2 regions of the Microbaculum mangrovi genome follow, and region 1 is predicted to be linked to the other one. Evidence: predicted binding sites of a transcription regulator. Region 1 holds the regulator's gene; the other holds the start of a gene.

Evidence for each region. Region 1 encodes PhoB, which activates phosphate uptake and scavenging genes when phosphate is short. Its sites were predicted from a motif close to TGTCATNNANCTGTCAT; they were not measured.
Region 2: a site for PhoB is predicted at 5,197-5,213, ahead of ACSF9G_RS08260 (glycerophosphodiester phosphodiesterase family protein). Genes of this name have one in related genera too.

Annotation. Positions count from the first base shown of each region.
Region 1 is NZ_JBPODT010000003.1:118,085-125,377, reverse strand. Features, by position in the region: gene pstB (phosphate ABC transporter ATP-binding protein PstB) at 1-665, shown strand, start outside; gene phoU (phosphate signaling complex protein PhoU) at 706-1,428, shown strand; gene phoB (phosphate regulon transcriptional regulator PhoB) at 1,448-2,149, shown strand; gene ACSF9G_RS13300 (trans-3-hydroxy-L-proline dehydratase) at 2,211-3,245, shown strand; gene ACSF9G_RS13295 (GcrA family cell cycle regulator) at 3,258-3,776, opposite strand; gene ACSF9G_RS13290 (alpha/beta hydrolase) at 4,070-4,894, shown strand; gene ACSF9G_RS13285 (aspartate aminotransferase family protein) at 4,976-6,175, shown strand; gene argF (ornithine carbamoyltransferase) at 6,172-7,098, shown strand; gene ACSF9G_RS13275 (Hsp33 family molecular chaperone) at 7,095-7,293, shown strand, end outside.
Region 2 is NZ_JBPODT010000002.1:391,067-398,359, reverse strand. Features, by position in the region: gene ACSF9G_RS08280 (DUF1254 domain-containing protein) at 1-1,297, opposite strand, end outside; gene ACSF9G_RS08275 (MFS transporter) at 1,554-2,798, shown strand; gene gor (glutathione-disulfide reductase) at 2,893-4,281, opposite strand; gene rpiA (ribose-5-phosphate isomerase RpiA) at 4,304-5,005, opposite strand; gene ACSF9G_RS08260 (glycerophosphodiester phosphodiesterase family protein) at 5,370-6,698, shown strand; gene ACSF9G_RS08255 (NAD-dependent succinate-semialdehyde dehydrogenase) at 6,795-7,293, opposite strand, start outside.

The DNA of each region.
Region 1 (7,293 bases):
TGACCGCGCTGATCGGCCCGTCCGGCTGCGGCAAGTCGACCTTCCTGCGCTGCCTCAACCGGATGAACGACACCATCGAGAGCTGCCGTGTCACCGGCGAGATCACGCTTGACGGCCGCGACATCTACGACCCCTCGCTTGACGTAGTGGAGCTGCGCGCGCGCGTCGGCATGGTCTTCCAGAAGCCCAACCCGTTCCCCAAGTCGATCTACGAGAACATCGCCTACGGCCCGCGCATCCACGGCCTTGCCCGCGGCAAGACGGAAATGGACGCGATCGTGGAGACCAGCCTGCGCAAGGCCGGACTCTGGGAGGAGGTCAGGGACCGGCTCAACGAGCCGGGCACCGGTCTGTCCGGCGGCCAGCAGCAGCGCCTGTGCATCGCCCGCGCCATCGCCGTCAGCCCCGAAGTGATCCTGATGGACGAACCGTGCTCTGCGCTCGACCCGATCGCCACGGCCAAGGTCGAGGAGCTGATCGACGAGCTGAAGGAGAACTACTGCATCGTCATCGTGACGCACTCGATGCAGCAGGCCGCCCGCGTGTCGCAGCGCACCGCCTTCTTTCACCTCGGCATCCTCGTGGAGGTCGGCCCGACCGAGCACATCTTCACGAACCCGAGAGACCAGCGCACCCACGACTACATCACCGGCCGCTTCGGCTGATCCCACGGATGGCCACGGACGACAGGCCGAGGAGAATGAGATGACGGAACATATCGTTTCCTCCTACGACGAAGAGCTGAAGAACCTCGCCGTCAAACTGACGCAGATGGGCGGCCTCGCCGAGAAGCTGCTGACCGACTCGATCGTCGCGCTGCACACCAGCGACCAGGAATTGGCGCTGCGGACCATCGAGGCGGACGAACAGATCGACGAACTCGAGCACGAGGTCGAGGAGGCCGCGATCCTGATGATCGCCAAGCGCCAGCCGATGGCCGTCGACCTGCGCGAGATCATCGCCGCGATCAAGATATCGTCCGAGCTCGAGCGCATCGGCGACATGGCCAAGAACATCGCCAAGCGGGCGGTAGCGATCCAGTCGGAGATCATCGCGCAGCGGGCGATCCTCGGCATCGATCACATGAGCCGGATCGCCTCGGAACAGCTCAAGGATGTGCTCGACAGCTTCGCCCAGCGCGACGTCGACAAGGCGATGGCGGTGTGGCACCGCGATTCCGAGATCGACGCGATGTACACTTCGATCTTCCGGGAGCTCCTCACCTATATGATGGAGGACCCGCGCTCGATCACCTATTCGACGCACCTTTTGTTCGCGGCCAAGAACATCGAGCGGATCGGCGACCACGCGACCAATATCGCCGAGATGGTGTTCTACCTGGTGAAGGGCGAGCCGCTGCGCGAGCAGCGCCCGAAGGGGGACACGTCGAGCTACACGCCGGCGGACTATCCGCAGAGCGACGACTGAGGAACCGAAGGGCCGGACGATGAACGCCAAAGTTCTGATCGTCGAAGACGAAGAACCGTTGACGCTACTGATCCGCTACAACCTCGAATCCGAAGGATACGAGGTGGAGGCGGTTGCCCGGGGCGACGAGGCGGAGACGCGCATCCGCGAGGGCGCGCCCGACCTGGTGCTGCTCGACTGGATGCTGCCCGGGATCTCCGGCATCGAACTGTGCCGGCGCATCCGCTCGCGCCCGGAGACGACGGCGCTGCCGGTAATCATGCTGACGGCGCGCGGCGAGGAGACCGAGCGCATCCGCGGCCTGGCCACCGGCGCCGACGACTACGTGGTCAAGCCGTTCTCGATCCCCGAGCTGATGGCGCGGGTGAAGGCGCTCCTGCGCCGCGCCAAGCCGGAGCTGATCGCCACCGTGCTGCATGCAGGCGACATCGAGCTCAACCGCGATACCCACCGGGTGCGCCGGGCGGGCCGCGAGATCCATCTGGGGCCGACCGAGTTCAGGCTGCTCGAGTTCCTGATGCAGAGCCCGGGACGGGTGTTCACCCGCGAGCAGCTGCTGGACGGCGTGTGGGGCCGCGACGTCTATGTCGACGAGCGCACCGTGGACGTCCATGTCGGCCGGCTGCGCAAGGCGATCAACCGGGGCCGCAAGGCCGACCCGATCCGCACCGTGCGCGGCGCCGGCTACGCCTTCAACGAGCAGTTCGCCACCGCCAACTGACTTGTGCGCCCGCCCCGATCGCGGTTCCCTGTCCGGGTAACGCCGGAAAGGGAGCGGGGCCATGCGCGCGAGCAAGGTCGTTCACGTCGTCAGCTGCCATGCCGAGGGCGAGGTCGGCGACGTCATCGTCGGCGGCGTGGCGCCGCCGCCGGGCGATACCCTGTGGCAACAGTCGCGGTGGATCGCCCGCGACCAGGGGCTGCGCCGCTTCCTGCTCAACGAGCCGCGCGGCGGGGTGTTCCGTCATGTGAACCTGCTGGTGCCGGCAAAGGACGCGCGCGCGGCGATGGGCTTCATCATCATGGAGCCCGAGGACACGCCGCCCATGTCCGGTTCCAATGCCATCTGCGTGGCGACCGTGCTGCTCGAAACCGGCATCGTCGCCATGCGCGAGCCGACCACGACGATGACGCTGGAGGCGCCCGGCGGGCTCATCGAGATCACCGCCGACTGCAGGAACGGCAAGGCGGAGCGGATCGTCGTCCGCAACGTGCCCGCGTTCGCCGAGCGGCTGTCGACGCCGCTAGAGGTCGAGGGGCTGGGAACGCTGAACGTCGACACGGCCTATGGCGGCGACAGCTTCGTCGTCGTCGACGCCGACGCGCTCGGATTCACGATCGAGGCATCGGAAGCGCGCGACCTGGCCGCCGCCGGCATCGCCATCACCGATGCCGCCAACCAGCAGCTCGGCTTCCGTCATCCGGAAAACCCGGACTGGGCGCATCTCTCGTTCTGCCTGATCGCGGGATCGCTGCGCACCGAGGGAGGCGCCACCGTCTCGCGGCACGCCGTCGCGATCCAGCCCGGCAAGATCGACCGCTCGCCGACCGGCACCGCGGTTTCGGCGCGCATGGCGCTGCTGCGCGCGCGCGGCCTCATGGCGGCGGGCGACACCTTGATCGCGGAATCGATCATCGACTCCCGCTTCATCGGCAGGATCGTCGCCGACACCACGGTAGGCGAACATCCGGCGATCGTTCCTGAGATTTCGGGACGGGCGTGGATCACCGGGACGCATCAGCACATGCTGGACCCGGGAGACCCCTGGCCGAACGGCTATCGCCTCAGCGACACCTGGCCGGCCAGGACGGTGTAGACGTGAAAGCCCCTAGCCCGCCGACTTCGTCCGGCGCCTGTCGTTGGCCGGCTGATAGGCGACGCGGCAGTGATGCTCGCAATAGGGCACGCCGCTGCCCGAACGCCGGCCGCAGAAGTAGAAGTCCTCCTGGCCCGGATCGCCGATCGGCCATTTGCAGGTGTGCTCGTTCAGCTGCAGGATCGTGGCCCGTTCCTCGGGCGGAATGAACAATTCCTCGACCGGCGCGAGCACGCGCATCGGCACCACTTCGGCGTCGAGCTGCTGCTCTTCGACCACGTTCAGCTTCAAGGCAGTGTTGCCGATGACCCGTGTGGTGGGGCGCGGCGGCATCGACGGGCGACGCACCTTGCGCACCCGCGGCGCCGAAGGCCGCGAGGTCTTGGTGCGGCCGGACAGTCCCAGCCGGTGCACCTTGCCGATCACCGCATTGCGTGTCACTCCACCGAGCTCGGCCGCGATCTGACTGGCACTCAGTCCATCGGTCCAGAGCTTCTTCAGGAGCTCGACACGTTCATCAGTCCAAGACATCCGCCGCTCCATGCTTGGGTTGCGGACAGACTCCGAGTCCTCACCGGAATCGCCTACTTGCGATCCGACTTTCCCACTAAATCTGGGTGACTAGACTGGTCCGCCGCACGAAATGTCGTACTCAATGAGTGCAAGCTACAATACCGGCGGACTCGCCGTAAACCCCGCATAAACCTTTCCTCAACGATTTCCCCAGGAAGGCGCGCAAGTGAGTCGCGAATGCAACACCTGAGCCGACTATCCGTGGATCGCGCGCCATTGCGCCGGCGTCGGGATCCGGGAGAAAATGGCATATGTTGTTCGTGAAAATCGCCGCCTGGCTCGCCGTCGGCTACGCCGCGCTCGTCGCGGTCACCTATTTTGCGCAGACGTCCCTCCTGTTCCCGACAAGCCTCGCCGGCGGCGCGCCCGACGTGCTGCCGGACGGCGGCGAGATGACGACGACGCGAATGGCGGACGGCATCGACGTCGCCGTCGTGCGGATCGCGGCGCGCAAGCCCGACGGTCCGCGTCCGCTTGTCCTCGGCTTCGGCGGCAATGCCTGGAACGCCGCGGCGGTCGCGCAGACGCTGCACTGGCTGTATCCGGCCAACGAGGTGATGGCCGTCTATTATCGCGGCTATCCGCCGAGCGGCGGACGCCCGAGCGCGAAGAAACTGCTGAGCGACGCCGTCGCGGTGTTCGACGGACTGAAGGAGCCGACGGGCGTCGTCGCGGTCGGCTTCTCGATCGGCGCCGGGGTCGCCGCCCATCTCGCCGCCGAGCGCCCGCTGCGCGGCCTCATCCTGGTGACCCCCTTCGACAGCCTGACGGCGCTCGCGAGCCATCACTACCCGTGGGCGCCGGTCAGGCTGCTGCTGCGCAACCGCATCGACACGGCCACCTATCTTCGCGATATCGATATTCCAACCGCCATCATCACCGCCGAGACCGACACCGTGGTGCCGGCCGAACGATCCGCGCCATTGCGCACGGCGGCCAAACGGCTGGTCTTTGACGCGACCATATCCGGGGCCGGCCACAACGATCTCTACGATCAGCCGGCCTTCGTCGACGCCATGCGGGAGGCGATGAGAGCCGTCGAGGCAGGGGCTGACCCGGTCCTAGGCCGCAATTGACATCGCTGGCGCGGGCCCTAAAATCGTGACAGTGCCGCCTGCGCAGGCGGCATCTTTCGTTTCTGGACAGGATTTCTAGCCGTGACGTCTGCGCTGTACCCCACCTTCGCGCGGGCCGACCTCGCTTTCGAGCGGGGCGAAGGCATTCGGCTGTATACCGCGGACGGCGAGGAATATCTCGACTTCGCCAGCGGTATCGCCGTCAATTCGGTCGGCCACAGTCACCCGCATCTCGTCGAAACCCTCGCCGAGCAGGCCAAGCGCCTGTGGCACGTTTCGAACCTGTACCGCATCCCGGAACAGGACCGACTGGGGGAACGCCTGGCGGAGGCGACCTTCGCGGACGTGAGCTTCTTCACCAATTCCGGCGCCGAGGCGCTGGAGACGGCGATCAAGACAGCGCGGCGCTATCACTATGCCAACGGCGCGCCGGAGCGCTATCGGCTGATCACCTTCGAGGGTGCCTTCCACGGCCGCACGCTGGCGACGATCGCCGCCGGCGGCCAGGAGAAGTACCTCGAGGGCTTCGGTCCGAAGGTCGACGGCTTCGACCAGGTGCCCTTCGGCGACCTCGACGCGGTCAAGGCCGCGATCGGACCGCAGACGGCCGGCATCCTGATCGAGCCGGTGCAGGGCGAGGGCGGCATCCGCGTCGCCCCGAACGCCTTCCTGCGGGGCCTGCGCGAGCTGTGCGACGAAAACGGCCTGCTGCTGATCTACGACGAGGTGCAGTCGGGCGTCGGGCGCACCGGCAAGCTGTTCGCCTATGAATGGTCGGGCGTCGCGCCCGATATCATGGGGATCGCCAAGGGGATCGGCGGCGGCTTCCCGATGGGCGCGTGCCTGGCCACCAACGAGGCGGTCAAGGGCATGGTGCACGGCGTGCACGGCACGACCTTCGGCGGCAATCCGCTCGCCATGGCCGTCGGCAACGCGGTGCTCGATATCGTCCTGGCGCCAGGCTTCCTCCAGCATGTCCGCGACGCCGGCCTGCGCTTCCGGCAAGGTCTCGCCCGCATCCAGGACACCTGTCCGGGTGTGATCGAGGAGATCCGCGGCGAAGGCCTGATGCTCGGCATCAAGTGCAAGGCCCCGAACAGCGCCGTTCTGTCGGCGCTGCGCGACCAGCATGTGCTCAGCGTCGGCGCCGGCGACAACGTCGCGCGGCTCGTGCCGCCGCTGACCATCGAGAACGTCGATATCGATCTTGCCCTCGACCGGATCGAGGCGGCATGTCGTGCGGTGTCGGACAACCTCGAAACCGTGGAGGCCGGACAATGAACGCCGTGCCCGGATCCGCAACGCCCAGACATTTCGTCGACCTGACCGAGGTTTCCGCGCCGGACCTGCGCCGGATCATCGATCACAGCCGCCAGATGAAGGCCGACAACGACGGCCGTCAGCCCATGCTCACGGGCAAGACCCTGGCGATGATCTTCGACAAGCCGTCGACACGCACTCGCGTGTCGTTCGACGTCGCCATGCGCCAGCTCGGCGGCGAGACGCTGTTCCTGACGGGAAGCGAGATGCAGCTCGGCCGGGGCGAGACAATCGCCGACACCGCCCGGGTGCTGTCGCGCTTCGTCGACGCCATCATGATCCGCATCCTCGATCACAAGGCGATGCTGGAACTGGCCGAGAACGCGTCGATACCCGTCATCAACGGGCTGACACGGCTGACCCATCCCTGCCAGGTGATGGCGGACGTGCTCACCTTCGAGGAGCACCGCGGGCCGATCGCCGGACGCACCGTCGCCTGGACGGGCGACTCCAACAACGTCACCGCCTCGTGGATTCACGCCGCCGCGCGCTTCGATTTCTCGCTGAAGATCGCAAGCCCAGACGGGCTCAAGCCGAAGGCCGAGCTGCTCGACTGGAGCCGCCGCAACGACGCCGCCGTCTCCGTCTTCGACGATCCGTTCGAGGCCGTCGACGGCGCCGATTGCGTGGTCACCGACACCTGGGTGTCGATGGGCGACAGCGAGCGCGAACGCCGCCACAACCTGCTCAAGCCCTATCAGGTCAACGACGCCCTGATGGCGGCGGCCGCGCCGGAGGCGATCTTCATGCACTGCCTGCCGGCCCATCGCGGCGAGGAAGTGACGGATTCCGTCATGGACGGACCCCAGTCCGTCGTCTTCGACGAGGCGGAAAACCGACTGCATGCCCAGAAGGGCATCCTGGCGTGGTGCTTCGGAGCGTGATGTCCACTGCCGCACCGGCCGAGGCCGTTCTCGATACCGCGGCCGACGATTTCGTCGTTCCGTTCGCCGTCGAGGGCCTCGACGTGCGCGGACGGGTGGTGCGGCTCGGCCCGGCGATCGACACGATCCTGGCCCGGCACGCCTATCCCGAACCGGTCTCCGCGCTGCTCGCCGAGGCGATCGCGCTGACGGTGC
Region 2 (7,293 bases), on a different contig from region 1:
AGGTCTTCGCCCCGTCGAACGGGTTCCCGTCGGCGTCGAGAAAACCCATCAGGTACTGCGAGCCGACGTCGGGGATGCGCATGATCATACCCGGCGAATCGAGCGTGTAGGCGTAGTAGAACGCCGTGCGCGAATCGAGGGTGCGCGCGCCGGTCGGCGGAAACGGCTTGAACATGCCGTCTTCGAACAGCGGCGGTGGGGTCTCGAAGAAGGCGCCGCCCTCGAACAGCATGTTTCCCCACTGGGAGTCGGGATAGTAGGCCCAGTCGGGATGCGAGACGGCGAAGCGCCAGTTGAGCGAGCGCCCCGCGGCGGCGCCGACCCCGGCGGCGTCGGTGAGGATCGCCTTCATGGACTCATCCGGCGCGAACGGCTTGCCGTGCACGATACCGATCGCGGCGAGCTGGCCGGCAAGCTCGACCTCGTAGCTGGTGGCCGGCTCCTGCTGGTAATTCTCGTTGATCAGCTCGAAGAAGCCGAAATCGCTCGGCGGAATCGTGTTGAACGCCTTGCCGCTCAGCTCGGTGAATGTCGTCTCCGGCGGCGGCGGATTGCCTTCAAGCCGGACCACGCCCTCCAGCGCGGTAGCGATGCTCGTGCCGAATCCGCCCGGCGTATAGGGGTAGATCCTCAGGTTCGCCTTGATGGTCTGCACCGCCGGTGCCGGATCGCCGTCGACGAGATAGGTGCGGGCCGCATAGAGCAGGTAGTTCGTCCTGGCGTGCGCGACGAAGAACCCGCCTTCTGGCAGCGGCCCGTCATATCCGGGCGGGACAAGCAGATACTTGCCGCCTTGACCGCGGTCGGGGCCCGGAAAGCCGATGTCGACGACCCACGAGAACCACATGTCGTTGATCGTGCCGAGGCCGTCCGCCGGCTGTTCGAGCACGACCGGCCCCTTGGTCAGGTCGATGACCGACATGTAGTAGACCGTGTCGGCGTTGGCCGTCAGGAACAGCGAACTCGCATCCATCAGCGTGGAGAAGATGCCGACCTGGTTGTCCTTGACGCCGGCTTCGCGAAGACCCTTGGCGATCGCCAGCGCGGAGGCCCCGCGAAAGCTGTTGTTGTAGACGGCCAGCGCATTGGCGAAGGCCATCGCGTCGGCGACCTTCTTGGCCGTCTCGCTGGTCGGCACCCCGTCCGCGAACTCGAGCCGGCCGAGGCTCGTTTCCATCGTGTCGGGCACGCCGAGCGACTTGACCGTCTCTTCGGAGACCTGCGCGGTGGCAGTGGCCGCGGGCAGTACCAGCGCCGCAATCGCGCCGGCGCGCATCATGTTCAAAAGCACATTCATCGGGTCACCGCCCTCTTGGTTTACGACGCGTCACCTCCGGTAAGGGCCTAAAGCGATTTCCCGAACGCCGAACGCCTACCGAAACATCCTCGTGGTGCCGGACCGTCCTTTGCCTGGCAAAGGGAGGGTATTCGCCGGGTCGGCGGGACGCCACACCAAATATTAGCCACCTCAAACGCCACGCGAGCCGAAACATAGGGGCCATGCGCAGGCCCGATCTGTTCGCCGGCCCGGTCCGCGGCTAAAACGTATCGCCATGACCGCCGCCGCACTCGACCGTGCTCCTGCCCTGACGCTTTCGCGGATCGTCGGGCTTTGCGTGGCGCGCGTGTTCCTGTTCGCGACCTTCATGACGGTCGCCGCCGCCATTCCCCTGCTCAAGAGCGAATGGGATCTCACCGCGACCGCGGCCGGCGCCATCGTCACCAGCTTCACCGTCGGCTACGCCGTCTCGCTGTTCATCTTTGCCTGGGCGACCGACCATTACGGGGCAAAGCGGATGGCGATCGTCTCGGCGATCGCGGCGGCTGCGACGAGCCTGCTGTTCGGGCTGGTGGCGCGCGACTGGTGGAGCGCCTTCCTGCTCTACGGGCTGGTCGGGCTCGCGCAGGGCGGGGTCTACACGCCGCTGATCGTGCTGTTCGCCGACGAGGCGCCGCCGCAGGCGCGCGGCAACGCCATGGGATGGCTGATCGGCTCGACCTCGGTCGGCTACGCCACCTCGCTGGGCGCGGTGGGCCTCGGCATCGCCATCGGCGGCTGGCGGATGGGGTTCATCCTCTCCAGCCTCCTGCCGATGATCGGCGCGGTGCTGCTGATCGCCTTCCTCCGGCCGATCGAGAACCGGGTGCACGAACGCGGCGTCGACATGCGGGCGAGCGACCAGCTTCTGCGCAACCGGGAGGCCGGGCTGCTGGTCGCCGGCTATACCGCGCATTCGTGGGAACTGCTGGGCATGTGGGCGTGGATCCCGGCCTTCCTCGCCGCCAGCTTCGCGCTGGCCGGCGCGGCGGCGGCAAGCGCCACGATTTCCGGGGCCTATCTGTCGGGCTTCCTGCACCTGTTCGGCGCGACCGCAGCCTTCACCATGGGGCGGCTGTCGGACCGGGCCGGCCGCAAGCCGGTGCTGGTCGGCCTGGCGTTCGCCGGCGCCGTCCTGTCCTTCGTCATCGGCTGGATGGTGAGCGCGCCGCCGGTCCTTCTGATCCCCGTCGCGCTCGCTTACGCCTTCGTCTGCCTCGGCGATTCACCGGTGCTGTCGACGGCGGTGGCCGAGGCGGTCCGGCCGGGCTATCTCGGCGCTGTGCTCGCCTGGCGCTCGCTGCTCGGCTTCGGCGCCGGCGCCATCGCGCCGATCGCCTTCGGCGCCGTGATCGACGCGACCAACGCGCCGGGTGGAACGCCGACCGTGTGGGGGCCGGCCTTCATCATGCTCGGGATCGGCGGGGCTATCGCGACCGTGTGCGCGCTGGCGCTGAAAAGACGGGAAACCTCGCGCTAGCGCTCTGCCCTGTCCTGCCTTGTCATGGCCCGCCCTGTCATGCCCTGCCGGACGGCCGCACGGGTCCGGACTCCACGTAAGCAGGCGCGAAATGCTACTCCGCCGCGTATTCGGCGGCCCAGCGGCTCGTCGGCGTGCGCATGGTGACGAGTTCCTCGGCCGCGCTGGGGTGGACGGCCACGGTGGCGTCGAACTGGGCTTTCGTCGCGCCCATCTTCACCAGAATTCCGAGAACCTGGATCAGTTCGCCGGAATCCGGACCCATCAGATGACAGCCGACGACGACGCCGGAATCGGCATCGACGACCAGCTTGATCAGCATCTTCTCGTCGCGGTCGGTCAATGTGAGCTTCATGGGACGGAAGCTGGTCTTGTAGATATCGACCGCGCGGCAGCGCTCGCGCGCCTCCGCCTCGGTGAGCCCGACGGTGCCGATCTCAGGCGTCGAGAACACCGCGGTGGGGATCGCCTCGTGGTCGATGGAAACGGGATTGGCGTTGAACACGGTCTCGGCGAAGGCATGGCCCTCGCGGATCGCCACGGGGGTCAGCTGGACGCGGTCGGTGACGTCGCCGACGGCGTAGATTGAGTCGAGGGACGTCTTGCCATAGGCATCGACCACGACATGGCCGTTCCAGCCCTGCTCGACGCCCGCCTCGGCCAGTCCCAGCCCCTCGATGTTCGGCGACCGGCCGATGGCGAACATGATCTGATCGGCCTCGAGACCGCGTCCGGACGCGGTGTGGCCGATCAGGCCGTCGGCGGTCTTCTCGATCGTCGTGAAGACGTCGCCACAGACGACGTCGATGCCGCGCTTGACCATTTCGGCGTGCAGACCCGCGCGCAGGTCGTCGTCGAAGCCGCGAAGGATCTCCTCGCCGCGGTACAGCAGCGTCGTCTCGACACCCAAGCCATTGAAAATACCTGCGAATTCGACAGCGATATAGCCGCCGCCGGCGATCACGATGCGCTTCGGCAGCTCCTCCAGGTGGAAGGCCTCGTTGGAGGAAATCACGTGCTCGATGCCGGGAAGCGTGCGGTCGTAGTTGGGATGGCCGCCGGTGGCGATCAGGATGTAGCGGGCCGTGACGTCGCGGCCGAGATTGGCCAGATGCACGGTGTTGGGGCCGCGCAGCTCGGCGCGGGTGTCGATGATCTCGACGTTCGCGGCCTCGAGGTTGCGCCGGTAGATGCCCTCGAGCCGGGCGATCTCCCGGTCCTTGTTGGCAACCAGAGTCTTCCAGTCGAAGGCGGTCCCGGCAACGCTCCAGCCGAAGCCGGCGGATTCCTCGAACTCGTCGGGAAAGCGGCTGGCGTAGACGAACAGCTTCTTGGGGACGCAGCCTCGGATCACGCAGGTGCCGCCGACGCGGTATTCCTCGGCGACCGCCACCTTCGCGCCGTAGCCGGCCGCGATGCGCGCCGCGCGCACGCCGCCGGAGCCGGCACCTATGACAAAGAGATCGTATTCGAATTCGGTCATTGCGCGCTTGCCTCCGACGGTTTCAGTCTTTGCCCATAACCCGGATCTCGTCGGCCCCGGCGATCACCGCGGCCGAACACAGGCCGATGAACAGGCCGTGCTCGACGACGCCGGGAATGCCGGACAGGGCGTCCGCCAGGGCTTCGGGATCGGGGATGGCCGCAAGGTCGCAATCGTAGATCAAGTTGCCGCTGTCGGTGCGGAACGGGGCATCGGCCGCGCCCATGCGCAGGTGCAGCACCGGATCGAGCCCGAGCTTCCGCGTCGCCTTGTCGATGGCGATCGCGGTGGCGCGCTGGCCGAAGGGGATCACCTCGATGGGCAGCGGGAACGCGCCGAGCCGCGACACCAGCTTGCTCTCGTCGGCGATAACGACCATGCGCGCGGACGCCGCCGCGACGATCTTCTCGCGCAGAAGCGCACCGCCGCCGCCCTTGACGAGGCGCAGGGACCCGTCGAGCTCGTCGGCGCCATCGACGGTCAGATCGAGCTCCGGCGTCTCCTCGAGCGTCGTCAGCGGCACGCCATGCTGGATCGCGAGCTTGTGGGTCGCCTCCGACGTCGGCACGCCGACCACGTCGAGATGGCCCTTGCGCACACGCTCGCCGAGCCCGGCGACAAAATGCGCCGCCGTCGATCCGGTGCCGAGCCCGAGCTTCATGCCCGAGGTAACGAAGGTCAGGGCCCGCTCTGCGGCGAGGCGCTTCTGGTTATCTGCCGACATGATCCGCCTGGTCAGTTGTCCGGGTTGCAGACTGCAATGCGCCACCGGTGCCCGGACGGTGGCCGTCCGCGGCGCCGGACACGGCGCGTCCCTTCATCTGGAGCATTTCGGCCGGGAAATCTACCTCCCCGGACCGAAAGGTCACGGCGCGCGGCGGAAACGGGCGCGCCCGCCCGCCCAGGACTCGCAACCGTCATCGCGCCGTGACCGAACGGCCACAAAAGCATCATCGCTCTCTCATGGAAGCGGCTTAGTCGAAGTCCCGATCGGCACCGACCGATCCGGGCCAAGCCGGGGGCGAAGCACCTATTGCCGGCTCGTTGTCCCTGAACCGAAGACGTCCAGCCACGCAAGGACACTCTCAATGAACATGTTCCTCAGATCCATCGTCATAGCCGGCGCGCTCGTCGGCACCGTGACGATGACACCGGCCGCCGATGCCGCCGGCAAGTACGACGGCCGCGGCAACGCCGATGCCGGGGCCCCTCGCGCCGGCGGCAAATGGAGCCGGAACAAGGACAAGGTGCAGCTCGGCCCGCGTCCCTACTACCTCGTCGACCAGATGACGGAAGGGCGGCTGAAGCGGAAGCTGCAGCAGTGCGCCAACCGCCAGTTCACCAAGCGCAAGTTCTCGATCGCCCATCGCGGCGCGCCGCTGCAGTTTCCCGAGCACACCGAGGAAGGGTATCGCGCCGCCGCGCGGATGGGCGCCGGCATCATCGAATGCGACGTGAGCTTCACCAAGGATGCCGAGCTCGTCTGCCGCCACTCGCAGTGCGACCTGCACCAGACGACCAACATCCTGGAGACGCCGCTGGCCTCGACCTGCGAGGTCGGCTTCCGGCCGGCCGAGTTCGACGCCAACGGCAACCGGATCAAGTCCGCGACGGCCAAGTGCTGCACCAGCGGCCTGACGCTCGCCGAGTTCAAGTCGCTGAAGGGCAAGATGGACGGCCGCAACACCAGCGCCACCACGGTCGAGGAGTACATGGCCGGCACGTCGAACTGGCGCACCGACCTCTATTCGACGGGCGCCACGCTGATGTCGCACAAGGAGAGCATCGCGCTGTTCAAGCAGCTCGGCGTCGAGATGACCCCGGAACTGAAGGGCGTCGACAGCGCCGTCGGCTTCGGCGACTCCGGTCTGACCCTGGAGACCTATGCCGCCAAGATGATCCAGGACTACATCGACGCCGGCGTCTCCCCGAAGAAGGTCTGGCCGCAGTCCTTCGGCTACGAGGCCATCGAGTACTGGCTCGACGAGTACCCGGCCTATGGCCGGCAGGCCGTCTTCCTCGACAGCCCCGCCGACGCCCTGTCCGGCAACACCCCGCCGTCGGTCGCCGATTTCGAGGCGTTGTACGACCAGGGACTGCGGGTCATCGCCGTGGCGATGCAGAATTTCGTCACGCTGGACGCCAACAACAACATCGTCCCCTCCGACTACGCCAAGAACGCCAAGGCGGCGGGCCTGAAGCTCATCGCCTGGACCACCGAGCGGTCGGGCCGCATCGTCGAGGATGTCCTGCCGGGGAGCGGCGGCTACTACCGGACCACGCTGGACGGGCTGTCGAACGACGGCGACATCATGACCACGATCGACGTGCTGGCGCGCGATGTCGGCCTGATCGGCCTGTTCTCGGACTGGCCGGCGACGACGACCTACTACGCCAACTGCATGGGCAAGAAATAACAGACGAAACGGGCGCCGGGATGACCCCGGCGCCCGCCTTCGAATTCTGCCCGTCGCGCTGCTTTCGGCGCGCCTTTCAAGGGCGCGCCGTCTTCGTCAGCGGTCGACGCCGCCCATCAGCATGTATTTGATGTCGATGAACTCGTCGATGCCGTAGTGCGAGCCCTCGCGGCCGATGCCGGATTCCTTGACGCCGCCGAACGGGGCCACCTCGGTGGAGATCAGGCCCTCGTTGATGCCGACGATGCCGTATTCGAGCGCCTCGGCGACCCGCCAGACGCGGCCGATGTCGCGGCTGTAGAAATAGGCGGCCAGACCGAATTCGGTGTCGTTGGCCATGCGGACCACGTCTTCTTCCGTCTCGAACCTGTAGAGCGGCGCAAGCGGACCGAAGGTTTCCTCGCGCGTGACGACCATATCGGAGGTCACGTTCTTCAGGATCGTCGGCTCGAAGAAGGTGCCGCCAAGCGCATGACGCTTGCCGCCGAGAACGACCTCGGCACCCTTGTCGACGGCGTCCTTGATATGCTCCTCGACCTTGGCGACGGCGGCCTCGTTGATGAGCGGGCCCTGGGTGACGCCCTGCTCCACGCCC